3 regions of the Streptomyces sp. NPDC007856 genome follow, and region 3 is predicted to be linked to each of the others. Evidence: riboswitches for the same ligand, from Rfam matches in the RefSeq annotation. Region 3 holds a riboswitch; each other region holds the start of a gene.

Region 1 (9,422 bases), on a different contig from region 3:
ACTGCTTTCTCGTCAGGCTTTCTGTCGGTTCACTGGTCGGAGGCGTCGGACTTGTCGACGCCGTCCCAGACGTTCGCGTACCAGGGCCGGCGGGCGGCCCCGAGGTCGGCGCGGGACTGCTTGGCCGCGCCCGGGTCGATCACCACGTACCCGGTCTCCCCGGGCATCACGTAGTGCAGCCGGCGCCGGATCTGCTGCTCGGCGTAGGAGTCGTCCTGCCAGCGCGCCTTGAGGTCGCGCAGCTGCTCGACCCGCTTGCTGGCCTGCTCCTGCTGTTGCTGGAGGTCGGAGATCTGCGCGCGCTGGGAGACGTACTGCCGCATCGGATACGCGAGCGCGACGATCAGGGAACACAGCACCAGCGCGAGCAGCGCCGCACGCCCGGTGAGCCGGGAGCGGCGGGCCTGGCGCCTGCTCTGGGAGCGGTACACGCGGGCCGCCGTCTGCTCGCCGAGCAGCCGCAGCCTGGTCGTGGTGGAGAAACGGTCCCGGTCCTTCACGGCCATCTGGCTTCTCCCGCCTCCCCTTGCCGGTGTCCTTCACACGTGCGTACGTCCCCGGACACGGTACGGGACCGGGTACGGGGACGTACGTACGACTGGCTAAGACTTGGCCCGGGTCGGCTCAGCCCTTGGAGATCTCGTGGTTCCCCTTGAAACGCGGGAAGGCGCTGCGGCCGGCGTACACGGCGGCGTCGTCGAGGATCTCCTCGATGCGCAGCAGCTGGTTGTACTTGGCGACGCGCTCGGAGCGGGCCGGGGCGCCGGTCTTGATCTGGCCGCAGTTGGTGGCGACGGCGAGGTCGGCGATGGTGACGTCCTCGGTCTCGCCGGAGCGGTGGGACATCATGCACTTGAAGCCGTTGCGCTGGGCCAGCTCGACGGCGTCCAGGGTCTCGGTCAGCGAGCCGATCTGGTTGACCTTGACCAGCAGGGCGTTGGCGGTGCCCTCCTCGATGCCGCGGGCGAGGCGCTCGGGGTTGGTGACGAACAGGTCGTCGCCGACCAGCTGGACCTTGTCGCCGAGGCGGTCGGTGATGACCTTCCAGCCGGCCCAGTCGTCCTCGAACAGCGGGTCCTCGATGGAGACGAGCGGGTAGGCCGCGACGAGCTCCTCGTAGTACTCCGTCATCTCGGCGGCAGAGCGCTCCTTGCCCTCGAAGAGGTACTTGCCGTCCTTGTAGAACTCGGAGGCGGCCACGTCGAGCGCGAGGGCGATCTGCTCACCGGGGACGTACCCGGCCTGCTTGATCGCTTCGAGGATCAGGTCCAGGGCGTCACGGTTGGAGCCCAGGTTCGGGGCGAAGCCGCCCTCGTCGCCGAGGCCGGTGGACAGGCCCTTGGACTTCAGGACGGACTTGAGGGTGTGGTAGACCTCGGCACCCCAGCGCAGGGCCTCGGAGAAGGACTCCGCGCCGATCGGGGCGATCATGAACTCCTGGATGTCCACGTTGGAGTCCGCGTGCGAGCCGCCGTTGAGGATGTTCATCATCGGCACCGGCAGCAGGTGCGCGTTGGGGCCGCCCAGGTAGCGGAAGAGGGGGAGGTCGGACGCCTCGGAGGCAGCGTGGGCGACGGCGAGGGAGACGCCGAGGATGGCGTTGGCGCCGAGGGAGCCCTTGTTGTCGGTGGCGTCCAGGTCGAACATGGCCTGGTCGATCAGGCGCTGCTCGGTGGCGTCGTAGCCGACCAGCTCCGGGCCGATCTGCTCGATCACGGCGAGGACGGCCTTCTCGACGCCCTTGCCCTGGTAGCGGTTGGGGTCGCCGTCGCGGAGCTCGATGGCCTCGAAGGCGCCGGTGGAGGCGCCGGACGGGACGGCGGCACGACCCGTGCTGCCGTCGTCGAGGCCGACCTCGACCTCGACCGTGGGGTTGCCTCGGGAGTCCAGGATTTCCCGGGCTACGACGACGTCGATGGACGGCACGAGCATCTCCTTCTGGGATGTGACGCTGGAAGTGCGGGGGCGTTCTGCCTTACGGCTGTGCCTTGCGACTAGAGCCTAACCGTCCCCGGGGCGCCGGCCACCGACCGACCGTCCCGTGGACAGGAGGGACACGCAGACGGTACCCATTGTTCACCCACGGAACAAAGGGGCCTGCCGATGAGGCCCGGCTGAAGAGTGGGGAAACAGCGCGCGGAAACGAAAGACCCCGCCCCGGCGCGTACGGGGGAACACGCGCCGGGGCGGGGAGCCCGTGGGGACGGGGGTGGCCCTCACGGGGCCTTCAGTGTGCGGGCCGGGGATGTGAGGGCACTGCGGGTCCGTTCGGAGCCAGGTGTCACTTCAGGTGCAGCTGCTGGCCCGGGTAGATGAGGTTCGCGTCCTGGACGATGCCCTTGTTCAGCTGGAAGAGCTTCTGCCAGCCGCCCTTCACACCGTGCTTCTCGGCGATGGCGCTGAGGGTGTCACCCTTGACGACCTTGTACTCGCCGTCGCCCTTCTTGACCTTCTTGCCGGTCGGCGTGGTGACGGTCTTGCTCGCCTTCGGCGCCGTCCGCGTGGTGGAGCGGGTGGCGGCCTGCTGGTCGGTGGAGCGGGTGGCGGTGCTGCGGGACTTGGTGGCCGTCGGGGCGGAACCGTTGTAGGCGGCGCTGGTCAGGCCCGTGCCGCAGACCGGCCAGGCGCCCTTGCCCTGGCCCGCGAGGACCTTCTCGGCGATGGCGATCTGCTGCGCCTTGGTGGCGAGGTCGGCACGCGCGGCGTAGGCGGTGCCGCCGTACGCGGCCCAGGTGGAGTTGGTGAACTGCAGGCCACCGTAGAAGCCGTTGCCGGTGTTGATGGACCAGTTGCCGCCCGACTCGCACCGGGCGACGGCGTCCCACTGGGACGCGGTGGCGGCGGAGGCGTTGCCGGCCGCCATCAGCGGGGCGGCGACAGCGGCGCCGGTGACGCCGGCGAGCGTGATGGCGCGGACGGTCTTGGACGGACGACGGTGCTTGCCCTTGCCGGAGAACAGCATGGATCGATCCCCTCACCGACGCCTGCGAGGTGAGCTGTCGGGTTCGGGCCGGTTGAGTTGCCCGGCCGCGCACTCGCTCATGCGAGGCGCGGCTTCACCCCAAGCCGGTCCAGCGTCAACCGCTGGGCCCGGCGCTTACCTTGGGTCCCCCGCTCCTGCCTACGGCGCTTGACGCGACGACTGTTCCCGGGCAGTCGCTGGCAGGATTCGGCGTTGCGACGGCCGGGGCTCGTGGTGACGAGCGGTCCTGACCGTAGACATGCGATCGTCGGATTTTCAAAGACGATCAGGGCTTCTGAGACTCATCCCACACTTTCGCCAAAACGGACATCAGCCGCGAAACGGGGCGTCAACTGCCCCTACTCGCCGCCCTTTTCGCCCCCGACTTTCAGGGTCTGACCGGCGGTGATGTGGTTCGGGTCGGCGCCGAGGGCCATCTTGTTGGCGTCGTAGAGCGCCCGCCACCCGCCGTCGACGCCAAGGGAGTCGGCGATGGAGGCGAGGGAGTCGCCCTCGCGGACGGTGTAGGTGCCCGTTTCAGGACTGGCGTGACGGCCGGAAGATGTGGCGTTCTGACCGTTTGTCACGCTTTCGTCCGCGCTCCCGCCACGGTGACGTCCGCCACTGCTGAGCGCGCCGGTGTCGACCAGGCTCCAGGAACCGGCGCTCTGCTGGTATTTGTCCGGGTTGTCGGCGCTCGGGGTGGCTGCGGGAGAGCTGTCGCCTCCCTGTGAACTTCCGCCGTCGGGCGAGCCGGACTTGTCAGTCTTGTCGGACTTGGGGGTGCTGGTCCCGGTGGAGCCGCCGGTGGCGTCCGGGGTCCCGGCGGTGTGCCCGCTCGGGGTCGGCGTCGCGCTCTCGCCCGAGGGGGAGCCGGTCGAGTCCGAGCCGGAGGAGTTCGAGGCGGAGTCGGAGGCAGAACCGGAACCGGAGTCCGAGGAGGACGAATCCGGCAGACCGGACGAGTCTGAGCCGCCGGTCGAGCCGGACGCGTCACCCGAAGCGCCACTGTCGCCGGAGCCGCCGACACCGGGGTCGACGTCGACCGAACCGGAGTGGGAGGTCAGCCCGGCGGTCAGCGCGCACATGGCCCACGGCTTGGTGCCCTGGTCGGCGAGGATCTTCTCGGCGACGGCTATCTGCTGGGAGCGGCTGGCCTGGTCGGCGCTCTCGGCGTACCGCGTGCCGCCGTACTTGCTCCAGTCGTCCTGCGAGATCTGCAGACCGCCGTAGTAGCCGTTGCCGGTGTCCGCGCTCCAGGATCCGCCACTCTCGCACTCGGCGACCTTGTCCCAGGTGGTGCCGTCGGCCGCGTTGGCGCTGGCGGCGCCGAGCAGGGGGATGGCGATGGCGGAGCCGGTCACGCCGGCCGCGACGAGGAGGGCCGGAGCCTGACGGGGGCGACGGTGACGACCGTTCCCGGAGAGCATGCGGAAGCCTTTCGTGCGACAGCGGGACCCGCGCGGCGAACTCGTGCCTCTCGCCACGCTGATGGGTGAACGTATCGGCAGACGATCACTTGTCACAAGTTCATGCCGCGCAGATCACGTGAAGATCACAGAGTTGAATGTTTATCATCTTGTCCTCGCGCGGCACCGACACTCCCGTCCCGTCCGCTTTGTCCCCGGGGCCGGTGAACACGAACGAACGGCGCACTCCGACGCGGTGCCGGAGTACGCCGCCCGTATGTGGCCCCGCGGATCCACGCCGCCCGTACGTGGCCCCGCGGATCCACGCCGCTCGGCCCCTGCTACCGAGCCTGGCCGTCCTGCCCGCCTCCGAACACCTCCTGGACGAGCCTTTGCGTCGCCTTCTGGAACGCCATCGCCATGGACAGGGCGGCGTCGTCGACGTAGTTCAGCGCGGCGGTCAGGGTCTTGCCGCCGTCGGGCGTGCTGTACATCAGCGCCGCGTGGCCCGCCATGCCGCCGTTGTGGGCGATGACGGTGCCGCCGTTGTCGCCCGCGCCCTGCACGAACACCCCCAGGCCGTAGCCGGCCTTGGGATGCGGCTTGCACATCTCGGCCAGCAGCGGGGCCGGCAGCAGCTTGCCGCTCATCAGGGCGGAGATGAAGGTGTGGAGGTCCCGGGTCGTCGAGATCATGTCTCCGCCGGTGGAGATCCAGGAGGGGTTCTGGCGGGTGACGTCGACCGTCTTCTGCTCGCCGTCCTCCTCGTAGCGGTAGTAGGCGTGGGCGTGCGGCTCGGGGATCTCCGGGCCGGTGCCCGGCAGCACGGTGCCCGACAGCCCGAGCGGCCCCAGGATCCGCCGCTGCATCTCCTCGGCGAGCGAGTGGCCGGTCACCTTCCCGACCAGCAGCCCGGCCAGCACGTAGTTGGTGTTGGAGTAGCTCCAGTCCGTCCCCGGCTCGAACCGCGCCGGCCTGGAGGACGCCAACCGCGCCAGTTCTTCCGGCTGGTAGGTCTTGAACCGGTTGTCCACCCACTCCCGGCCCGCGGTCGTGGCGGGGATGCCCGGCGCGAACGTCCCGTCGTCGTAGTACTCGCCGGTGAAGTTGAACACCCCGCTGGTGTGCTGCAGCAGCATCCGCACCGTGATTCTCGGGTCCAGCCCGAACTCGGGCAGGCAGTCGGCCACCGGATCGTCCAGCCCGATCGTGTCCTCTGCGGCCAGTTGCAGCACCACGGTCGCGGTGAAGGTCTTGGTGTTGCTGCCTATCCGGACATGCCCGTCCACCGGCGGTTTCGTGCTCTCGCCCAGCTTGCACCTCCCGGCGCCGCCGGCCCATTCGCCCCGCTCGTCGTGCACGCGCATCGTCACCCCGGTGAAACCGGACTCGACCATCTCCTCGATGGCCTTCCGCAGCTCCGGACGGTCCTGGCCGGTGAGAGTGAGGGACATGGATGTGCTCCTTCGGAACTGTCGCGGAAGTCAACTGGACGGACGGGATCGCCTGGCCTGAGGGCGCCCCTCTTACAGGCTGTGGGCGCTGATGTCGCCGTAGGCGGTGGTCGCGTGGATGTCCAGAACGGCGGCGCCGTCGGTGTTCCTGAGCGCGTTGTGGATCCGGCCGTAGGAGGTGCCGGCGTCCAGCGAGGCGGAGACTCCGCGGGCGGCGCCGACCGAGATCGCGCCGTGCTCGGTGCGCAGGGTGACCGTGCCGCGCACGGCCTCGGCGATGCGGAGGTCGCCCTTCTGGGTGCTGATCCGTGCGGGGCCGCCCAGGCGGCCGACCGCGATGTCGCCGGACTGGAGGGTCAGGTCGGCGCTCGCGGTCTCGTCGAGCTTGACCGTGCCCTGCGCGCCCTCGAAGGTGACGTCGCCGAGCCGTCCGACGCCCCGGAACTCGCCGAGGGCCGCCTTGCCCTCGACGCGGGAGCCGGCGGGCAGCTGGACGGTCAGCTCGATGGCTCCGGAGTTGCCGAGGATCCGGTTCTTCGCCTCCGGGGCCTCGATCCGCAGGACGCCGTCGCCGTACGCGACCTCGATCCGCTCCGCCGCCTTCACGTCGCGGCTCCTGGAGGCGTCCGCGGGCAGGACCTCGACCGTGGTGTCGGTCCGGTCGGCGGCGATGAACCTGATGTGTCCGGCGGGGACGTCGAGGATGACCGAGACCGGGGCGGGGGTGTCGAACTTCTGCATCGTGCGCTCCTTCTGCTGTATCGCGGGCCCCTTCGGCCCGTTGTTTCCGACAACAGAAACGCTACGTTGCATTCGCATGTCTGGCAACGAGTTCGTTGCGCACTCCCTCCATAACTGCAGGTAAAAGCCATGAAATCATTGCAATGGCCTTGGATTCAACGCAACAGCGCCCACCTGTTCGTTGCACTTGGTTGAAAATGAACGCTACGGTGGAGACACCACGGACCACGAAGGAGACCGCGATGCCGGGAGGCAGACTCACCCAGCAGGAACGCCAGCAGATCGCGCTGGGACTGGCCGACAGCCTCGCCTACGCGGAGATCGCCAGACGCCTCGGCCGCCCGACCTCGACCATCACACGCGAGGTCATGCGCAACGGCGGCCCCACCGCCTACCGCGCCGACCTGGCCCACCGCGCCACCGAACGCCGCGCCCACCGCCGCCGAAAGGCCGCGCCCCGGGACACCGACACGCCCCCGCAGGCCCACGGGCGCGATGCCGAAGCCGTACGCGAGTACGAGGAGACGTTCACCACCGTCTTCATGCAATCGGGCCTGCCCAGGATGACGGCCCGGGTGCTGGCCGCTCTCTACACCACCGACGCCGGCAGCCTCACCGCCGCGGAACTCGCCGGGCACCTCCAGATCAGCCCGGCATCCGTCTCCAAGGCGGTCGCGTTCCTCGAAAGCCAGGGCCTCCTCCGCCGCGAACGCGACGAACGCCGCCGCGAACGCTATGTCGTCGACGACGACGTCATGTACCAGTCCACGATGGCCGCCGCCCGGTCCACCGCCCAGCTCGGCGAGATCGCCCGGCAGGGCGTCGGCATCCTCGGCCCCGGCACCGCGGCCGCCGCCCGCCTGGAGAACATCGCCCGCTTCGTCGACTTCGTCTCCGAGAGCATCGCCCGCGCCGCGGACCAGGCCCGCGAGATCCTCCACACGAAACCCGAGACGGCCTCGGGCAGCGCCACCTGAGCCACCCTCGGGTCGCGGCCGACCGGCCCCGCTCGGTTCTCGCCGTCCTTGTCACCCGTCGGGAACGGCGGCGCCTCACGCCCGGCGCGCGGGGCGGCCTCGACCATGGACCCCGACATGACCCACGGAGGGCTTCCCGTCCAGGAGGAAACGATGGCGCGGCACACCCGGCTGGCGGGCGAGTCCGCGGAGTACCTCGCCGCACGCGAGGAACTCCGCGACGCCGAGATCGACCTCATGCGCCACCGCGAGAGGGTCGCGGCCCTGCGCAGGGCGCTTCCGCAGGGCGCCGCCGTCGACGACTACGTCTTTCTCGAGGGCCCCGCCGACCTCGACGCGGGCGACACGCCCGTCCGCGAGGTCAGGCTGAGCGAGCTGTTCACCGGCCCCGGCCGGCCGTTGATCGTCTACCACTTCATGTACGGCAAACGGCAGACCGACCCGTGTCCGATGTGCACCCTGTGGATCGACGGCTTCAACGGCGTCGCCCACCACGTCGCCCGGAACGCCGACCTCGTCGTCGTCGCGGCCGCCGACCCGCCCACCCTGCGCCGGCACGCCCGGGGCCGCGGCTGGTCCCGGCTGCGGCTGCTGAGCACCGGGGACAGCACCTTCAAGTACGACCTGGGAAGCGAGGACGAGGACGGGGTGCAGGACTCCACCGTCTCCGTCTTCACCCGGGACACGGACGGCACGGTCCACCACTTCTACTCCGCCCACCCGCGCATGTCCGAGGACATCGACCAGCGCGGCATCGACCTCCTCAACCCCGTCTGGCACCTCCTCGACCTGACACCGGGCGGCCGCGGCGACTGGTTCGCGGGCCTGGACTACTGATCGCCGGTGCCTGCCGGGACCGGCGTGAACTCCACGGGCAGGGTGCGCAGGCCCCGCATGATGAGCCCGCCGCGCCACCGCAGGTCGGCCGGATCGACGGCGAGCCGCAGGTCGGGCAGGCGGGTGAGCAGGGTGGCGAGGGCGGTCTGGCCCTCCAGCCGGGCGAGCGGCGCGCCGAGGCAGTAGTGGATGCCGTGGCCGTATCCGAGGTGCTGGTTGTCGCGGCGGGCGAGGTCCAGCACATCCGGGTCGGCGAACCGCTCCGGGTCCCGGTCCGCCGCCGCGAGCACCACGAGCACCGGGTCCCCCGGCGCGATGTGCTGTCCGCCGATGCTGAGCGGCTCGGTGGCGAACCGCCAGGTGGCCAGCTCCACCGGGCCGTCGTAGCGCAGGAGTTCCTCCACTCCGGTCTCCAGCAGGTCCCTTTCCTTCCGGGCCAGGGAGTCCTGGAGGCGCTCGCGCTGCCCGGGGTGGGTGAGCAGGGCGTAGGTGCCGTTGCCGATGAGGTTGACGGTGGTCTCGAAGCCGGCGAACAGCAGGATGAAGGCCATCGCCGCAGCCTCGTTCTCCGTGAGGTGCTCGCCGTGGTCCGAGGCGCGGATGAGGCCGGAGATGAGGTCCTCGCCGGGCGCGGGCTCGGCGGGCAGCGCCTCGCGCTTCTTGTGGATCAGCTCGGCGAGGTAGCCGCGCATCTTCTTCACGGACCGGGCGACCCCGCCCCGCGGGCCACCACCGTGGCGGATCATCATGCCCGCCCAGTCCCGGAAGTCGTCCTGGTCCTCGCGCGGGACGCCGAGCAGGTCGCAGATGGCGTAGATGGGCAGCGGGAAGGCGAACTCGTGGATGAGGTCGGCGGAGCCCTTCGCCGCGAACCGGTCGATGAGGTGGTCGGTCAGCTCCTGCACCCGGGGCGCGAACTCGGCGACCCGGCGCGGGGTGAACGCCTTGCTGACCAGCCGGCGCAGCCGGGTGTGGTCCGGCGGGTCGATGTTCAGCAGATGGGTCATCAGCTCGGCCTTGCGCTCGCCGGGGATGCCCGTCT
Region 2 (9,422 bases), on a different contig from region 3:
GTCATCGCCTTCAGCAGCGCCGCACTCGAACCCGGCTCTCCGGTACGGGAGTTCGTCCCTCCCCCGCCTTGGGCGGGGCCGTCGGCCGATGCCGGGTTCCGGCTGCTGGAGCCCGCGGAGCCGGACGCGCCCATCGAGCGGGTCGATCCGAGCGCGCTGCCGGAGGCCGAGCTGAAGGCGGTCCGCCACTGGCGCCCGCAGACGCTGGGCGAGCTGATGTTCAACTGGTGGGACTGAGGCCTACGACGCCTCGGTTCACCGACCCGCCCTCACCGCCTCAGGCCACCACCAGCCCCGTGTCTCCCGCCCCATAGGCCCGCAGGAACGCCGCCACTCCGCCCCTGATCAGGCGGCTACGCCGTCGCGGCGACCCTCCTGTCCCTGGCGGCCCTCCCGGCGCAGGCGATGATCGGCAGATCTGTTCCGGCCGTCGTACCGCGTCGGAACGCAACCCGCAGGTCAGATGATGGGGGCAGCCGAGCGGGTGGAACAGATCCGCCCATCGCCCACTGCCCGCCGAGGTCAGCCCGCGTTGAGGTCCGCCAGGGGCAGGGTGTGGCGGGTGTGGACGACCTTCGCGCGCAGGTAGCGGACGTTGTGGGCCGTGGTGAAGACGCCGGTCGGCACCCGGTCCCGGACCACGACGCCCAGCGCGCGCAACTGCTCGGCCTTGTCGGGATTGTTGGACAGCAGGTCCAGCTCCCCGATGCCGAGGGCGGCGAGCATCTGCGCGGCGGCCGTGTAGTCGCGGGCGTCCTCCGGCAGGCCGAGCGCGGCGTTCGCCTCGTAGGTGTCGAGGCCCTGGTCCTGGAGGGCGTACGCGTCGAGCTTGTTGTAGAGACCGATGCCGCGGCCCTCCTGCCGGAGGTAGAGCAGGACGCCGCCGCGGTCGGCGATGCGCTCGACCGCCTCGCGCAGCTGGGGTCCGCAGTCGCAGCGGGCGGAGCCGAAGACGTCGCCGGTCAGGCACTCGGAGTGCAGGCGCACCAGCGGGACGGTGCCGGGGGCGGGGTCGCCGAGGACCACGGCGACGTGCTCCTGGCCGTCGGCCAGGCCGTGGAAGGTGACGAGTTCGGCGTCGACGCTGTAGCCGTCGTGGAAGCGCAGCGGAACCCGGACGCGGGCGCGCGGCGTGGCGGCGGGGGTGTCGGGCATGCGGGTCCCTCCGGAGGCTGTTGCTTCATATTTGAAGCAGCGTACTCGGGGGACCCTACCTCATGCTTCAAACTTAAAGCAATCAATCGTCGGAGGAGGAACACGAGGAACGCCGCCGCCAGGGCACGTCCTCCGCTCCGCACTCGGCGCCGTCGCCCTGCAGGCCGCCCGCGATCCCGGTGCAGATCTCCTCCAGCTGCCCCACCTGTTCCGGCGTGAGCCGGTCGAACAGGACGGCGCGCACGGTCTCGACGTGGCCCGGTGCCGTACGCTCCAAGGCGGCCATCCCCTCGTCCGTCAGCACGGCGATGCTGCTGCGTTTGTCCCAGCGGCAGTCGTCCCGGCGCACCAGCCCGTCCCGCTCGAGGCGGGTCACCGCATAGGTCAGCCGACTGCGCGTGATCTTCAGCGACTCGGCGAGGTCGGTCATCCGCAGCCGCCGGTCGGGCGCGTCGGACAGGTTGGCCAGCACGGAGTAGAACAGATGCGGCATGCCGGCGTCCTGCTGGAGCTGTCGGTCGATCGCGTCCTCCAGGAGGTGCGTCGCGGCGAGATAGGCGCGCCAGGCGCGCTGCTCCTCGGGGGTGAGCCAGCGGGTCGTCATGCCGCCAGTGTAAGTTTGTTTCAAACTTGAACCAAGATCGACCTTGAACCGAACCTCGCCTCGCAGGAGACCGCGCCGATGACGTACCCGTACGTGCTGCTGTCCGCCGCCGTCTCCCTCGACGGCTACCTCGACGACACCAGCCCCGACCGGCTCCTGCTGTCCAGCCCGGCCGACTTCGACCGGGTCGACGCGGTACGGGCCTCCGTCGACGCCATCCTGATCGGCGCCGGCACGATCCGCGCCGACAACCCGCGGCTGCTGGTCAACTCCGCCGAGCGCCGCGCCGCCCGCGTCCGGGCGGGCAAGCCGGAGTACCCGCTCAAGGTGACCGTCACCGCCACCGGCGACCTCGACCCCGACGCCAACTTCTGGCACACCGGCGGCGACAAGCTCGTCTACACGACCGACCAGGGCGCCGAGCGGGCGGTCCGCCGCGTCGGCGACACCGCCGACGTCGTCCCGCTCGGCCCTGGCCTCGACTGGCGGGCCCTGCTGTCCCACCTGCACGACGTGCGCGGAGTCGGACGGCTCATGGTCGAGGGCGGCGGCACGGTGCACACCCAACTGCTGCAGCTGGGTCTCGCCGACGAGCTCCAGCTCGTCCTCGCGCCGCTGTTCGTCGGCGACCCGGCCGCGCCCCGCCTGTTCGGCCCCGGCGGCTACCAGGCCGGCCGGCTGCGCCTGACCGAGACCCGCCGGATCGAGGACGTGGTCCTCATGCGCTACGAGCCCACCGCCCCCGGCACCGGGCCGGCCGCCACCGCCGCCGACCGGCACTGGCTGCGCACCGCCTGTGAACTCGCCGCGCTGTGCCCGCCCTCGGAGACGGCGTTCAGCGTCGGCGCGGTGGTGGTCGCAGCCGACGGTACGGAGCTGGCTCGCGGCCACTCCCGGGAGGGCGAGGATCCCGTGGTCCATGCGGAGGAGGCCGCCCTGGCGAAGGTCGACCCGGCGGATCCCCGGCTGGCCGGTGCCACGGTGTACAGCAGCCTGGAGCCGTGTGCCCGGCGCGCCTCGCGGCCCGCGCCCTGTGCCGAGCTGATCCTTCGGGCGGGGGTACGGCGGGTGGTCACGGCGTGGCAGGAGCCCGACACATTCGTAGCGGGAGCCGACGGTACGGGGGTGCTGGTCAAGGGGGGTGGGGAGGTCGTCGCACTGCCCGAGCTGGAGGAACTCGCCAAGGCGCCGAACCGGCATCTGCTGGGCTGAGCCCGCACACACTCAGGGCCCGGAATCCTTGGGATTCCGGGCCCTGAGCCTTCAGTAGCGGGGACAGGATTTGAACCTGCGACCTCTGGGTTATGAGCCCAGCGAGCTACCGAGCTGCTCCACCCCGCGTCGTTGTGTCTCTACTGTACACCACACGCTCACCCCCTCGGCGCCACACCGCCCGCGCCCCCTCGCCGGCCCGTGGTCACGGTGATCGGCTTCACGGACGGTGACCGGACGACCGCCCTCCGCATAACATCTGAGACACCGTCAAAAATGCCGACACTCATGTACGGTGGTCAACTCACCCGATTTGCAGGGATCCTGACCGGTAAGTCCACGGCCGAAAACCTTAATGATCAAGCCGAACGGCTTGGAAAGTGGCTGTCGGGTCTATTAACGTTCGATAACGCAGCGCGGTCGTCCCAGCCGTCACAAGAGGCGGCTCCGTGCGCACGCGCCGAATCCCGCAAGGGAGCCGGGGAACCACCACCTTGGGGTGAATCGCGCGAATGCCGCAGTTGGTATACGCGCGTAGGAGACCTTCCTGCTCCGAACCCGTCAGCTAACCCGGTAGGCGGAGGAAGGAAAGGAGCACGCCCGCGTGGCGTCCAACCGGCCCGTCCCAGAAGCCCCGTTCATGCCCCCGCAAGCCCAGCCGGAGACCTTCGGCTACGGCGCCTACCGCGCCGAGGAGGGGCCCTGGGAGGAGTGGAATCCCACCGAGGACTCCGTCGCCCCGCTCCGCGGCCGGCACCGCGTCGCCAAACAGCGCGGCGGTTTCGCGCGCAGCTCCACCGTCCTCGGCGTCGGCGTGATGGCCGCGGTCGGCGCGGGCGGCATGGCCAGCGCGAACACCGGCAAGCCGCCGGTCTCCATCTCCCTGCCGGACCTGGACTCCGTCGAGCACATCTTCGGCGCCGGCTCCTCCGACGCGCACCAGGCCACCACCGGCCTCAGCAAGGTGGGCGTGAGCACGGACAGCGCCGACAGCGGCAACGCCGGCGAGGCCCTGCGCAACCGGATCATGGCCCAGGCCGAGCAGCAGAAGGGCCAGGCCGCCAGCAAGGCCACCGTCGCCGCGATCGCCGCCGCCGACCAGCAGACCGCCGACGCGGCCGCCAAGGCGGAGAAGGCGGCCGCCGCCAAGGCCGCCGCCGCCAAGCAGCAGGCGGAGGCCGACGCCGAGAAGGCCGCCGAGGCCAAGCGGCTCGCCGAGCTGGCCAAGCAGTACACGCTGCCGGTCGTCTCGTACACGATCACCGGCACCTTCGGGCAGCCCGGCGCGATGTGGTCCTCCGGCTACCACACCGGCCTCGACTTCGCCGCCCCCACCGGCACCCTCATCAAGGCCGTCCACAGCGGAACGGTCACTGAGGCGGGCTGGGCCGGCGCCTACGGCTACCGCACCGTCATCACCCTGGACGACGGCACCGAGCTGTGGTTCTGCCACCAGTCCTCGATCAACGTCTCCGTCGGCCAGAAGGTCTCCACCGGCCAGGTCATCGGCCGGGTCGGCGCCACCGGCAACGTCACCGGCCCGCACCTGCACCTGGAGGTCCACCCGAACGGCCAGGCCACCGCCATCGACCCGGCGCCCTGGCTGCGCGATAAGGGCCTCACCCCCTGACAGCCGTCTGTCCGTGGGACTTTGCACCGGCGGCGGAATGCGATCATCTGTCGCCGGTGTTGATGCAGAGCATGACTTCTCTGCGCACACTCGGCTCCTCCGACCTCGAGGTCTTCCCGCTCTGCCTCGGCGGCAACGTCTTCGGCTGGACCGCCGACGAGGAGACCTCCTTCGCCGTCCTCGACGCCTACACGGCGGCCGGGGGCAACTTCATCGACACCGCCGACTCGTACTCGGCCTGGATCGAGGGCCACAAGGGCGGCGAGTCCGAGACGGTCATCGGCAAGTGGGTCAAGTCCCGCGGCAACCGTGACCGCGTCGTCATCGCGACCAAGGTCAGCCAGCACCCCGAGTTCCAGGGGCTGTCCGCCGCCAACATCAAGGCCGCCGCCGACGCCTCCCTGCGCCGCCTGGACACCGACTACATCGACCTCTACTACACCCACTTCGACAAGCCCGAGATCCCGGTCGAGGAGATCATCGGCGCGCTGGACGAGCTGGTGAAGGCGGGCAAGGTCCGCCACATCGCCGCCTCCAACATCAGCCCCGAGCGCCTGAAGGCCTCGCTCGACTTCTCCGACCGCGAGGGCCTGGCCCGCTATGTCGCCCTCCAGCCGCACTACAACCTCGTCTCCCGCGACACCTACGAGGGCCCGCTGCAGGACCTGGCCGCCAAGGAGGGCCTGTCCTCCGTGCCCTACTTCTCCCTCGCCGCGGGCTTCCTGACCGGCAAGTACCGCCCCGGCAGCAAGGTCGACAGCGCCCGTGCGGGCCGCGCCCAGGAGTACGCCGAGTCCGAGCGCGGCCAGAAGGTCCTCGCGGCGCTCGACGAGATCGCCGCCGCCCACGACGCCCCCGTCGCCACGGTCGCCCTCGCCTGGCTCGCGGCCCAGCCGACGATCACCGCCCCGATCGCCTCGGCCCGCACACTGGACCAGCTCCCGGCCCTGCTGGGCGTGGTGGACCTGAAGCTGACGGACGAGGAAGTGGCGAGCCTGACGAAGGCGTCGGCCTGACCTTTCCGGTGACTTCTCCGGCCGACAGCTGACCTCTTTCCGCCGCGACGGCCCTCAGCCACGACGGCGGATTCCGGCGGTGCCGAACCCTCCGCCACCCGACCGGCTAGTACTGGTACGGGTTGTAAGCGGAGTAGGGCACCGCCGGATAGCCGTAACCCGGCCCATACGCCGTAGGCGCCGGCACGGGCGCCGCGTACATCGGCCGAACCTGCGGAGCAACTCGCGCGGCGTACTCCAACGCCGGCCGGGCCGCGTCCCTCCGCTGCCACAGCTCGTCCAGCAGCTCCCGCTCCCGTACGACGAAGTCGGCCCCTGCCTTCCCCTTGCGTCCCCGGTGCCGCAGGAAGGCGAGCGAGGTGGCGTACGCCTCGTACTGGGCCACCGCCCGCGCCGCCGGCCGGCCGCCGTGGTGCCGGGCGTAGTCACGGGCCGTCCGCCGCGCCCGCATCGACCCGAGCGCGAGCGGCTCGGCCGGCCCCAGCCACCCGGCCAGCACATACGCCGGCAGCTCCGCCCGCACGGTCCGCAGCTCCCGCTGCCGGGTCCAGATCGCGAGCCAGGTCAGCAGCCCGAACACGGGCACCATGAATCCGCCGTAGACGGCGAAGAACCCGAACTCGCCGAAGGTGGAGGAGCCGTTCCAGAAGGCGTGCATGCTCATCGCGAGCAGCAGACCGCCGAGCGGCAGCAGCACCCGCCGGGCGCGCTGCCGCTCGGCGGAGAACGCGGCGAAGCCGAAGCCGAGGCCGGTGAGGGTGGTGAACAGGGGGTGCGCGAACGGGGACATCACGATGCGCACGAAGAAGGTGGCGGCGGTGACGGAGGCGATGCCGGGGCCACCGCTGACCTGGTCGGCGCCGAAGGCCGTACCCAGGTAGAGGATGTTCTCGGTGAACGCGAACCCGGTGGCGGTGATGCCCGCTATCACCACCCCGTCGACGACACCGGTGAAGTCACGTCTGCGGAAGAGAAAGACGAGCAGGACGGCGGCGGCCTTGGCGGACTCCTCCACGATGGGCGCGATCACGGTGGCGCCCAGGGTGTCGGCACCGGCCGGATCGGCGGTGGCGGTGGCTATCCACTTGGTCGCGAAGCTGTTGGCGACGATGGCTATCAGCGCCGCCGCGCACGCCCCCCAGGCGAAGGCGAAGACCAGGTTCCGCCAGGGCCCCGGCTCCACCCGGTCCAGCCACCGGAAGGCGGCTATCAGCCAGGGCACGGGCAGCACGGCGAGACCGAGCCCGACGAGGAACCCCTCGGTGCCGGTCTGCCTGCGTACCAGCGCGAGGATGACGAGACCGGACAGCGCGAGCAGTGTGATCAGTGCTCCGTACCGCACCCACCTGCGCTGCCACCAGTGCGGATGGCGGAGCAGCACGGGGCCGTGCGGGCCCGGGGGATACGTCGGAAACGGAGGACTGGTGGCCACGGCATCGACCCTAACGGTGTCGGGACGCGGGGCTGGAGCGGTTTACCGGCCCGGATGCGGTACGCGACGGAAGAGCAGATCGTTCACCACATGTCCCTTGTCCAGTCCCTGCCCCTCGAAACGGGTCAGCGGCCGGAACTCGGGGCGCGTGGCGAAACCGCCGCCCGCCTGCGTGTTCTCGAAGTCGGGATGGGCGCTGAGCACCTCGAGCATCTGCTCGGCGTACGGCTCCCAGTCGGTCGCGCAGTGCACGATCGCTCCGGGCTTCAGCCGGGTCGCGGCGAGCGTCAGGAACTCGGGCTGGATGAGCCGCCGCTTGTGGTGCCGCTTCTTGGGCCAGGGGTCCGGGAAGTAGACCCGCAGCCCGTCGAGCGAGTCGGGGGTGAGCATCTCGCGGAGCAGGATGATCGCGTCGCCGTTGCCCACGCGGACGTGGGACAGCCCGTTCCGGTCGGCGAGAGCCAGCAGATTGCCCTGGCCCGGGGTGTGCACGTCGACGGCGAGGATGTTGGTGTCCGGGTCGGCGGCGGCCATCTGCGCGGTGGCCTCGCCCATCCCGAACCCGATCTCCAGGACGACGGGCCGGTCGTTCCCGAACAGCTCGCCGAGGTCGATGACCTGCTGCCCGTCGATGTCCAGCCCCCACTTGGGCCACAGCCGCTGCAGGGCGTCCGCCTGCCCGGCGGTCACCCGGCTGCGCCGCGGCTGGAAACTCCGGATCCGCCGCTCGAAGTGCGACCCGGCGGGATCGGCCTTGGGACCGTCCGGAAAGCGTGGCTCCCCCTTGGCCCGGGTGTGCCGGACGGACACGCCGGGGGTGTGGGTGGCCGGCGAGGGGGCTTCGGGGGCGTTGAGGAAGTCAGACACAGTAGGACAGATTTTACGGCCCGGCACTGACGAACGGACCGGCGCCCGGGACGGCCACTACAGCGAACCGAGCATGTCCAGCACCCGGCGCCCCACCTCCCGCCCGATCGGCAGGGAAGCGGTCGCCGCGGGCGAGGGCGCGTTCAGCACATGCACGGCACGAGCCCCCTCCTTGATCAAGAAGTCGTCCACCAGCGTCCCGTCCCGCAGCACCGCCTGCGCCCGCACCCCGGCAGGGGCCCGCACCAGGTCGTCCGACTCCGCTCCGGGCAGCAGTCTGCGCACCGCCTCCAGGAACGCCCCCTTGGACAGCGAGCGGTGCAGTTCCCCCGCGCCGTATCTCCAGTGCCGCCGGGCGATCGCCCACGACCCCGGCCACGCCATGGTCCCGGCCAGCTCCCGGGGGCGTACGACCCCCCAGCCGTACCCCTCCCGGGCCAGGGCCGGCACCGCGTTGGGGCCGATGTGCACGCCTCCGTCGATGCCCCGGGTGAGATGGACCCCGAGGAAGGGGAAGGCCGGATCCGGCACCGGATACACCAGCCCGCGCACCAGCTCCGGCCGCGCCAGCTCGTAGTACTCCCCGCGGAACGGCACGATCCGCACCTCGGGCTCGTCCCCGGTCAGCCGCGCCAGCTCGTCGCAGTACAGCCCGGCGCAGTTCACCAGCACGCGCGCGCGTACGACGTCTCCGCCCGAGGTGAGCACGGCCACGCCCCGCTCCGGCCGCCGGTCCACCCGTACGACCCGCGCCCCGTACCGGATCTCCGCGCCCGAGCCCCGCGCCAGCTGCCGGGCGACCCCCACGAAGTCGCACACCCCGGTGGTGCCGACGTGTATCGCCGCCAGCCCGCGCACCTCGGGCTCGTACTCACCGATCTGGGCGGATCCCAGCTCCCGCACCGGAATGCCGTTCTCCCGGCCGCGCTGCACGAGCGCGTGCAGCCGGGGCAGCTCCTCCCGGTCCGTGGCGACGATCAGCTTGCCGGTGACGGCGTGCGCGATGCCGTACTCGGCGCAGAACTTCACCATCTCGGCGGCGCCCCGCACCGCGTACCTCGCCTTGAGGGAGCCCGGCCGGTAGTAGATCCCGCTGTGGATGACCCCGCTGTTGCGCCCCGTCTGGTGCCGGGCCGGCCCCGGCTCCTTCTCCAGCACGGTGACCGCCGTACCCGGCGCGGCCCGCGTGATCGCGTACGCCGTGGACAGCCCGACGATCCCCCCGCCGACCACGAGCACATCACAGTCGTACGCCCCGACCGGCACCTGCACCACCTCCCACCTCGATAGTGCACTGCGCCACTGACAACGCCTTCAAACGCGGCCGGTGCGGGTTCTCAGGCCGGGGCCATCAGCAGCGGGCGAGCCCGCTCCCGCAGCTCCACCACCCTCGGCTCGTCCCCGTACGGCTCCAGCCGGTGCAGGAGGTCCTTCACATACTCGGTCGTGCGCGCCGACGAGATCCGACCGGCCACCTCCACGGCCCGCACTCCCTGCTCGCAGGCG
Region 3 (9,422 bases):
CCGACACCGAGGTCGCGAAGGACTTCCCGAGGAAGGGGCCGAGGGGGACGTACTCCCAGGCCTGGATGTCCCGCGCGGACCAGTCGTTCAGCAGGCACAGCCCGAAGACGTGGTCGCGGAAGTCCCCGAGCGCGACCGGCCTGCCCAGCTCGGACGGCACGCCCACGACGAAGCCGACCTCGGCCTCGATGTCCAGCCGGATCGACGGGCCGAAGACGGGCGCCGGGTCGGCCGGGGCCTTGCGCTGCCCGGACGGCCGTACGACGTCCGTGCCGGAGACGACGACCGTGCCGGAGCGGCCGTGATAACCGATCGGCAGATGCTTCCAGTTGGGCGTGAGGGAGTCCTCGGCGTCCGGACGGAAGATCCGGCCGACGTTACGGGCATGGTTCTCCGAGGAGTAGAAGTCGACGTAGTCCGCCACCTCGAAGGGCAGGTGCAGGGTCACCTCGGACAGGGGGTGGAACAGCGGCTCGACGGCCTCGCGGTGCGCGGGGTCCGTGACCCAGGACGTGACGGCGCGTCGTACCTCCGACCAGGCCGGGCGGCCGGCGGCCAGCAGCGCGTTGAGGGTGGGCCGGGCGAGCAGCGCGTGGTGCGGCGAGCCGAGGGCGGCGGCCGCGGCGCCCGCGTCGAGGACCTGGTCCCCGAGCCGGACACCGACCCTCCGTTCCGTGCTGCCGGAGGGCGAGAACACGCCATAGGGAAGGTTGTGCGGGCCGAAGGGGTCGCCCTCGGGGACGTCGAAGGGGGGCATGGGGTGCTGCCTCACTCTCATCCGGGCCGTGCATGGCGCTCGTTCCATGTGGTCGCGCCACACGTTACGGCCGCGATGCGTGTCTTGGGCAGAGCCCTCTGCAGCACCCGCCACGGTGTCCGAAAGATGTGTGTCACAGGGTCTTCGATAGGTTGCTCGCACCCTGTCTAAAGAGTTCGCAATGTCCGAATAGGCCTTGTCGGAGGCGGCAATTCCGGCTTAGCGTCCTTTGGGACACGGACGGGGTGGGTCCGTTCCATTGGGGGGACACGTGGGGGGACCCGTGGCCGGAGACACCGTCGGCGTGCCGTTCGAGGCGGACCGGGACGTACCAGGACTGATCGTCAAGTTCGGCGACTATCCGCTGCACCACGGCGGCGTCGGCGCGATCCGCAGCCTGGGCCGGCTCGGCGTGCCCATGTACGCCATCACCGAGGACGCGTACACGCCCGCGGCCTCCTCCCGTTATCTGAAGAAGGCCTTCGTGTGGCCGACGACCGGTGCGGAGGATCAGGGCCACCTGGTCGAGGGCCTGCTGCGGATCGGCCGCCGGATCGGCCGCCCCGCCGTCCTCGTCCCGACCGACGAGGAGGCCGCCGTACTGATCGCCGAGCACCAGGACGATCTGGCCGGTTGCTTTCTCTTCCCGCGCGTGGACCCCTCGCTGCCGCGCCGGCTCGCCAGCAAGCAGGGTCTGCACGAACTGTGTGTGGAGCACGGCATCGCGAGCCCCGCGTCGGCGTTCCCGGAGTCGTACGAGGACATCGTCGCCTTCGCCGACACGGCCCGCTTCCCGGTGGTGGCCAAGAACCGTGAGGCGTTCGTCCGGCGCAAGCAGCCCGCAGTCAACGGCACCACGCGGATCGCCACCCGCGAGGGCTTGCTCGCGCTCGCCCGCGACTGGGGCGAGCGGCCGGGGGTGATCCTCCAGGAGTACCTGCCGCGCGAGGAGGCCGAGGACTGGATCGTGCACGCCTGCTTCGACCAGGACGCGAGCCCCGTCGCCCTGTTCACCGGGGTCAAGGTCCGCTCATGGCCGCCGCACGCCGGCATGACGGCGAACGCGTACGTCGTCGACAACCCGGAACTCACCGACCTCGCCGCACGTTTCATCAAACAGATCGGCTACAGCGGCATCATCGACCTCGACCTGCGCTTCGACCGGCGCGACGGACAGTACAAGCTCCTCGACTTCAACCCGCGCATGGGCGCCCAGTTCCGGCTCTTCGAGAATGAGTCGGGTGTGGACGTCGTACGCGCGATGCACCTGAATCTGACCGGCCGCCCCGTTCCGGAGGGGGAACAGCGCGCCGGCCACCGCTACATCGTGGAGAACATCGACCTCCCCGCCCTTCTCGCCTACCGTCGCAGCGGCTACACGACGCCGCACGCGCCGGCGAAGGCGAGCGGGACGGAGCTGGCCTGGCTCGCGGGTGACGACCCGCTGCCGTTCCTCACGATGCTCGCCCGCTTCGTGCGCCCGGGCGCGAAGCACCTCTATCAGCTGTGGCGGACCAACCGCCGCGGCAGCAGCACCTCCACGAAGTAGGCAAAGCCACACAGAGAGTGGCGCACCATGTCCTGGGGAGGGACTTCGTGACTCGACCGGTTGCAATCATCGGGGCCGGGCCGTTCGGCCTGTCCACCGCCGCCCATCTGCGGGCGCGCGGTATCCCCGTCCGCGTCTTCGGCGACCCCATGGTCAGCTGGCGCGACCACATGCCCGAGGGCATGCTCCTGAAGTCGACGCCCGCCGCCTCGAATTTCGACTGCCCACAGCCCGGCCACACCCTCGGCGACTACTGCGACGCGGCCGGCATCCGCCGCCTGGTGGGCGACGAGGACATCATCCCGGTGGGGACGTTCATCGGCTACGGCGAGTGGTTCCAGCACAAGCTCGTCCCCGACCTGGAGCGGGTGCGGGTCGTCTCCGTGGACCGCGACAAGAGCGGCGGCTTCGAGCTGAAGCTGGACTCGGGGGAGATGTTCACCGCGCGCGCGGTCGTCGTCGCCACCGGCCTGTCGGGCCTGGCGCACCTGCCGGCGGAGCTCGCCGGAGCCGCGGCCGACGGTCCGGCGCCCACCGGCCCGGTCTCGCACAGCTCCCAGCACCACGACCTGAGCCGCTTCGCCGGCAAGGAGCTCATCGTGGTCGGTGCGGGCCAGTCCGCGCTGGAGACGGCGGCGCTCGCCGCCGAGGCGGGGGCACGCGTGCGTGTCGTCGCGCGCGGTCGCGGCCGGGTCGCCTTCGGCGCGCCGCCCTGGAAGCAGTCGAAGCTGCGCCCCGAGTCCCCGTTCGGACGCGCCTGGTCGCTGTGGGCGTTCAGCTACTACCCGCACCCCTACCGCTACCTGCCCGAGGCCACCCGCCACTTCCTGGTCCGCCGGGTCCTCGGTCCGCTCGGCGCCTGGTGGCTGCGCGAGCGCTTCGAGAGCGCGGTGCAGGTGCAGGACGTGGAGCGGGTCGTGATCGCCGAGGCACCGGACAGCAGCCCCGTGCTCACCGTCCGCACCCACGGCGGGCACACCGAGCGGCTCACCGCCGACCATGTCATCGCCGCCACCGGCTACCGGGTCGACATCGCGGCGATGGACTTCCTCGGGCACGAACTGCGCACCCGGCTCGCGGTAAGCCGCGGCACGCCGAAGCTCGGACCCGGCTTCGTCTCGTCCGTTCCTGGCCTGTACTTCACCGGTCTGCCGGCGGCGTCGTCGTACGGACCGGTGATGCGCTTCGTCTGCGGCACGGAGTTCGCCTCACCGCGCCTGACGAAACACCTGGCGGCGGCCCACGGCTGAGACCTCCTGCAGGCCCTGTCGCCCTTCTCAACGAGGAGCCGACGGGCACTACTTGGGGTGGACCAGTACGTAAGTGCGCAGGGCGACAAGGTGAGTCGGTGGGGCTCGGTATCCGTATTCTCTGATCATGGCAGCCTCCCCCACATATTCACTGATCGCCACCGACTTGGACGGAACACTGCTGCGCGGCGACGACACCGTCTCCGACCGGTCGCTCGCCGCGCTCGCGCGGGGGGCGCGGGCCGGTGCCCGGCACCTGGTGGTGACGGGCCGCCCGGCCCCGCGGGTGCGGCCGCTGCTGGCGCACCTCGGCTGCACGGGGCTCGCGGTGTGCGGACAGGGCGCACAGGTGTACGACGCCGGGACCGGCCGCCTGCTGTGGTCGGTCCGGCTGGACCGGGAGCTGGCCGAGACGGCGCTCGGCAAGATCGAGGCCGAGGTGGGGCAGGTGTACGCCGCCGTCGACCAGGACGGGGTCGACGGGCTCACGCTCATCGAGCCCGGGTACCGGATGCCGCACCCGACCCTGCCCGCGGTGCGGGTCGGCCGGCGCGACGACCTGTGGTGCGCGCCGATCAGCAAGGTGCTGCTGCGCCACGCATTCCTGTCGGACGACGAGTTGGCGGAAGCGGCGCGCGCGGTGGTGGGCTCGCTGGCCACGGTCACCATGTCGGGGCCGGGGACCGTGGAGCTCCAGCCGCCCGGGGTGACCAAGGCGACCGGTCTCGCGCTGGCTGCCGAGCGGCTCGGGGTCGCGGCGGAGGAGGCGCTGGCGTTCGGCGACATGCCCAACGACATCCCGATGTTCGACTGGGCGGGACATGGGGTCGCCATGGCCAACGCGCATGGCGAACTGAAGGCGGTGGCCGACGAGATCACCCTGTCGAACGAGGACGACGGCATCGCCGCCGTCCTCGAAAGGCTGTTCCCGACCGACTGACCGGCACATCAGTACGCGGCCGTCCTCGGTCCGTACGCAGCCGTCCCCGGCCCGTAGTCGGCGTCCTGGTGCACGACCGTCTCGGGAAGAAGCGACGGCCGCCCGGTGCGCCCCTCCGTCAGGTGTGGGCGCACCGGGCGGCCGATGCCGTGCCGGCCGGCGGGACCGGTCAGTACGCGCTGGACACGTTGTCGATGGACCCGTACCGGGCGGCGGCGTAGTTGCAGGCCGCGGTGATGTTGGCGACCGGGTCGTACGGATTGAGGGCGGTGCCTGCCACGTGGTACGCGTTGAAGGTCGGGTCGATCACCTGGAGCAGCCCCTTGGACGGGATGCCCTTGGCGGCGTTGGAGTCCCAGAGGTTGATGGCGTACGGGTTACCGGAGGACTCCCGCATGATGTTGCGGTAGATGCCGTTGTAGGTGCCCGGGATCCCCTTCTGGGCCATGATCGCGAGGGAGTGGCGGATCCAGCCGTCGAGGTTGTTCGGGTACCCGGCGAGGGTGGTGGAGGCCGGCTTGGTGGTCGTCGTGCCGGTGGCCGCGGAGGCGCCGGCGGCGCCGATGAGCGGCAGGGCGAGGACGGCGGCTCCGGTGCCGACGACGGCGAGGGTGCGGGCGAGACGGTTGGTGCGGGGGCGGCGGTGCCGAGCGGCAGAAGGCATGGGAAGTCCTCTCCGTCGCCTACGAGGTGAGCTGTCGGGTTCGGGCGGGGAGGTGCCCGGCCGCGCCTTCGTGAGAAGGCACGGCTTCACCCCTAGCCGTCCCGGTGCGGCGTGTGCCGACCGGTCAGGCGACTTACCTGGGTCCCCCGCTCCTGCCGTACGAATGAGTTCGTCGATGGGTCACACGGGCGGCGGCAGGATTCGGCGTCCGCCCGACGGCCCGGAACGTATGCGAGAGCACATGTCCGAAACAAGTACCTGATGCGCACGATGCACTATTTGACCTTGGTCTGTGTCATATGGGGTACTTGATCCTTTGCGGCTGCCAACGCTCAACTCGCGGACGGTGCAAGGGGGGAAGGGGGTTCGGCGGGCGTTCGGCGCCAGAGGTCGCCGTGACCCAATTCACTAAATAACAAAGTATTTCAAATCGGACAAGATGGATTCGAGTGGATCGGTGGAAGCCCGCGGCGGACGCCGTGACGGAGTCCATGGCGGAACCCGTGACGGAACCCCCGGTGTGGCGCCCGTCGTTGTCCGGGGTGTAGGCATTACTCCGCTCGCCCCTCGGTTCGCGACAAAGTGTGTGGGTTCCTGTTAAGTCGACAAATGTCCACTCTTATTACTTGATCAAAAACATACCGGTCGTGATCTGGTACCGCCCAGGCTGGACCGGTGGGCGCTATCGGTGATCGAACAGGGACCGGATACGCTGACTTGAGTGATGGCAGCGACCTATCGACAAACCGTGTAATCGCCAGCAGACACCAGCAGACAGGAGACCCCTCGTGACCGTCGTCGGGCCGTTCGGGCTGAGCGTGCGGGACCAGGCTCTGGAAGCCGATGTCCAGGCCGGATTGGCGGCTGTCGAGGAAGGCTTGCTCGAGGCCACCAAGAGCGAGGTCCCGTTCATCACGGAGGCCGCGCAGCACCTCGTACGAGCCGGCGGGAAGCGGTTCCGGCCGCTGCTCGTGATGCTCGCGGCCCAGTTCGGCGATCCCTACGCGCCGGGCATCGTGCCCTCGGCCGTGGTCGTGGAGCTGACCCACCTGGCCACGCTGTACCACGACGACGTCATGGACGAGGCAGCCGTGCGGCGCGGCGTGGACAGCGCCAACACCCGCTGGGGCAACTCCGTCGCGGTCCTCACCGGCGACTTCCTCTTCGCCCGCGCCTCCCAGATCCTCGCCGACCTCGGCCCCGAGGCGGTCCGGGTGCAGGCCCTCGCCTTCGAGCGGCTGGTCACGGGCCAGATCCTGGAGACCGCCGGTCCCTCCGACGGCCGTGACCCGGTCGAGCACTACCTGGACGTGCTCGGCGGAAAGACGGGCTCGCTGGTGGCGGTCTCGTGCCGGTTCGGCGCGATGATGTCCGGTGCCGACGAGACGGTCGTGGACGTGCTCACCCAGTACGGCGAGCGGCTCGGGGTCGCCTTCCAGCTCGCCGACGACGTCCTGGACATCGCCTCCGACTCGCAAGAGTCCGGCAAGACCCCGGGCACCGACCTGCGCGAGGGCATCGCGACCCTGCCCGTGCTCCGGCTGCGCGAGCGGGCGGCCCGGCTCGGCCTGGCCGAGGACATCGCCCTGTGCGAGCTGCTGGACTCCGATCTCAGCGACGACGCCCGACACGCCGAGGCGCTGGTCGCGCTGCGGGCCCACCCCGCGCTGGAGCAGGCCCGCCGGGACACCGTGCGGTACGCGGAGGAGGCGCGGGCCGCGCTGGCGCCGCTGCGCGAGTGCGACGCCAAGGCCGCGCTGATGGAGCTGTGCGACGCGGTGGTCCACCGCGCCGGCTGACCGGACGCCTGTCACACACCGCACCACAGCTCCGGCCACGCCCCGGGCGCGATTGCGGGTCCTCCGTCGCGCCGGGATTCCGGCCGTGCGCCTCGCAGCGTTCAGGCCGTGCGCCCGGGGCACGCTTCCGGCTGTCCGTCACTCCGCGTTTCCGGCCGTGCGACTCGCCGCGTTCAGCCCGCGAGCCCCGGGATGTCTCCAGCCGTGCCCCTCGCCGCGCTCAGGCCGTTCCACGGGCCGCTGGGTCGGCGCCCTCGGCATGCCTCCGGCCGCCCGTCGCGCAACTCCTCCAGCTCTGCGATCCGTACGCCCATGAGTCCGTACGCCCATGAGTCCGTACGCCCCCCGCGCTCCCGTACGGCCCCCCCGTTCCGGTGAGACCCCTACGGGTCGGGGGAGTTCCTGCTCCCGCGTGTCATACCCCAGTCGTATGCGGAGTTGGCCCCGAGGTCTGACGCTTCTTCATGGCCGATTTGGTGAGATGGAAACCACGGAAATCACCACCCCTCACCGATTCGGGTGAGAATGGCGGCTCTGATGGACCAGCGTGAGAACAGCCGCCGCCGACGACGGAGGTAAGGCACACATGGCACCGTACGAATCCGACGACGCAGTGGACGCCGCTCGGGACGAGGAGCGGCACGCCCGACGCCGCAGGACGGCCCGTTACGCGGTCCCGGTCGCCGTGGTGGGGGTCGCCGCGGCCACGATCGGTCTGGTCCCGGCGCTCGCCGCTTCCGGTGACCCCGACCTGCCCAGGATCACCGCACAGCAGCTCATCGAGAAGATCGCCAAGTCGGACGTGCAGCAGCTGTCCGGCACCGTGCGCATCGACACCGACCTCGGCCTGCCCGACCTCGGTGGCCTGGCGAACAACCTGGCCCCCGGCGCCGGCAAGGGCTCCGGCGACGGCTCCTCCGCCGACCCGCAGTCCCAGTTCACCTCGCTGGTCTCCGGCACGCACACGTTGCGCGTCGCCGCCGACGGGCCCGAGAAGCAGAAGCTGTCGCTGCTGGAGAGCGGCTCCGAGTACAGCCTCATCCACAACGGCAAGAACGTATGGGGCTACAACAGCAGGACCAACGAGGTGTACCACGGGACCTCGGCCGACTCCGGCAAGGACCGCAAGGCCGAGACCCCGGCCACGCCGAAGGACTTCGCCGACCAGGCGCTGAAGTCGGTGGACGGCACCACGTCCGTCACGGTCGACGGCACCGAGCGGGTCGCCGGCCGCGACGCCTACAAGCTGCTGATCAAGCCCAGGCAGTCCGGCACCACGGTGGGCGCCATCAGCATCGCCGTCGACGCGAAGACGGGCATGCCGCTGAAGTTCACGCTGACGCCGAAGAGCGGCGGCGCCGCCGTCCTCGACGTGGGCTTCACCCAGGTCACCTTCGGCCGGCCGGCCGGCTCCACCTTCGCCTTCACCCCGCCCAAGGGCGCCAAGGTGACGGAGGAGAAGCAGGACTCCGCGGCTCGCAAGCACGCGCCCCAGCCCGGCGAGGACTTCGCCAAGGGTATGAACGGCGCCGATGTCCTCGGCAAGGGCTGGACGTCCATCGCCACCTTCGACAGCGGCGCCAAGGGCGGCCTGCCGACCGGCTCCCGGGGCGGTGACCTCGGCGGCTTCCTCGGCTCGCTCGGCGACAAGGTCTCCGGCAAGTTCGGCAAGGGCACGGTCTTCTCCACCCGCCTGGTCAACGCCCTGATCACCGACGACGGCAAGGTCTACGCCGGCGCGGTGACCAAGGACGCCCTGGTGAAGGCGGCGAACGCGGGAAAGTGACCCCGTCCGGGAACTACGGACCGTGACCGTACGTTCACTCTCAAGGGAGGCGCGGATCGAGGGGGAGCCGATGGACGGACCGTCCGCCATGGAGCGGGAGGCGGGGGAGGCGCGGAAGCGTGCCCCCGGGCGGGCGGAGGCCGCGGGGAAGCCTGCTCCGGGGCCGACGGAGGCGAGCGTCATCGCCACCCGCGGCCTCACCAAGCGCTACCGCGGCGGACAGCTCGCCGTCGACGGCCTCGACCTGACCGTCCCGGCGGGCAGTGTCTTCGGCTTCCTCGGTCCGAACGGCTCGGGCAAGACCACCACCATCCGCATGCTGATGGGCCTGATCGAGCCCACGGCGGGCACGGCACACGTGCTGGGCCGCCCGATGCCCCGGGCGGCCCGGTCCATCCTCCCGCAGGTCGGCGCGCTCATCGAGGGCCCCGCGCTGTACGGCTTCCTCTCCGGCCGGGACAACCTGCTTCGCTACGACGCCGCCGACCCGACCGCCGACCCGCGCACCCGGCACGCCCGCGTCGCCGCCGCCCTGGACCGGGTCGGCCTCGCGGCCGCCGCGGGCAAGAAGGCGAAGGCGTACTCGCTGGGCATGAGACAGCGCCTGGGTCTGGCCGCCGCGCTGCTCCAGCCGCGCCGGCTGCTCGTCCTGGACGAGCCCACCAACGGTCTCGACC

Evidence for each region. A riboswitch is a leader RNA that binds a small molecule or an ion and turns the genes downstream of it on or off. The one in region 3 is predicted to bind cyclic di-AMP.
Region 1: another riboswitch for cyclic di-AMP. It lies ahead of ACFYOH_RS30345 (transglycosylase family protein); the one in region 3 lies ahead of ACFYOH_RS00525 (transglycosylase SLT domain-containing protein).
Region 2: another riboswitch for cyclic di-AMP. It lies ahead of ACFYOH_RS08065 (M23 family metallopeptidase); the one in region 3 lies ahead of ACFYOH_RS00525 (transglycosylase SLT domain-containing protein).

Annotation. Positions count from the first base shown of each region.
Region 1 is NZ_JBIAEC010000014.1:114,956-124,377, forward strand. It holds gene ACFYOH_RS30335 (septum formation initiator family protein) at 30-506, opposite strand; gene eno (phosphopyruvate hydratase) at 625-1,932, opposite strand; gene ACFYOH_RS30345 (transglycosylase family protein) at 2,282-2,962, opposite strand; cyclic di-AMP (ydaO/yuaA leader) riboswitch at 2,967-3,139, opposite strand; gene ACFYOH_RS30350 (transglycosylase family protein) at 3,322-4,392, opposite strand; gene ACFYOH_RS30355 (serine hydrolase domain-containing protein) at 4,713-5,825, opposite strand; gene ACFYOH_RS30360 (DUF4097 family beta strand repeat-containing protein) at 5,898-6,566, opposite strand; gene ACFYOH_RS30365 (helix-turn-helix domain-containing protein) at 6,809-7,543, shown strand; gene ACFYOH_RS30370 (DUF899 family protein) at 7,697-8,380, shown strand; gene ACFYOH_RS30375 (cytochrome P450) at 8,374-9,422, opposite strand, start outside.
Region 2 is NZ_JBIAEC010000003.1:15,528-24,949, reverse strand. It holds gene ACFYOH_RS08090 (hypothetical protein) at 1-237, shown strand, start outside; gene ribA (GTP cyclohydrolase II) at 523-1,155, opposite strand; gene ACFYOH_RS08080 (MarR family winged helix-turn-helix transcriptional regulator) at 1,238-1,759, opposite strand; gene ACFYOH_RS08075 (dihydrofolate reductase family protein) at 1,838-2,971, shown strand; tRNA gene ACFYOH_RS08070 (tRNA-Met) at 3,027-3,100, opposite strand; cyclic di-AMP (ydaO/yuaA leader) riboswitch at 3,420-3,568, shown strand; gene ACFYOH_RS08065 (M23 family metallopeptidase) at 3,576-4,601, shown strand; gene ACFYOH_RS08060 (aldo/keto reductase) at 4,673-5,617, shown strand; gene ACFYOH_RS08055 (PrsW family intramembrane metalloprotease) at 5,724-7,049, opposite strand; gene trmB (tRNA (guanosine(46)-N7)-methyltransferase TrmB) at 7,092-7,916, opposite strand; gene lhgO (L-2-hydroxyglutarate oxidase) at 7,974-9,191, opposite strand; gene ACFYOH_RS08040 (MFS transporter) at 9,254-9,422, opposite strand, start outside.
Region 3 is NZ_JBIAEC010000001.1:100,576-109,997, forward strand. It holds gene fahA (fumarylacetoacetase) at 1-757, opposite strand, end outside; gene ACFYOH_RS00510 (ATP-grasp domain-containing protein) at 1,062-2,306, shown strand; gene ACFYOH_RS00515 (NAD(P)-binding domain-containing protein) at 2,354-3,556, shown strand; gene ACFYOH_RS00520 (HAD family hydrolase) at 3,684-4,496, shown strand; gene ACFYOH_RS00525 (transglycosylase SLT domain-containing protein) at 4,666-5,160, opposite strand; cyclic di-AMP (ydaO/yuaA leader) riboswitch at 5,164-5,345, opposite strand; gene ACFYOH_RS00530 (polyprenyl synthetase family protein) at 5,949-6,959, shown strand; gene ACFYOH_RS00535 (outer membrane lipoprotein carrier protein LolA) at 7,546-8,745, shown strand; gene ACFYOH_RS00540 (ATP-binding cassette domain-containing protein) at 8,816-9,422, shown strand, end outside.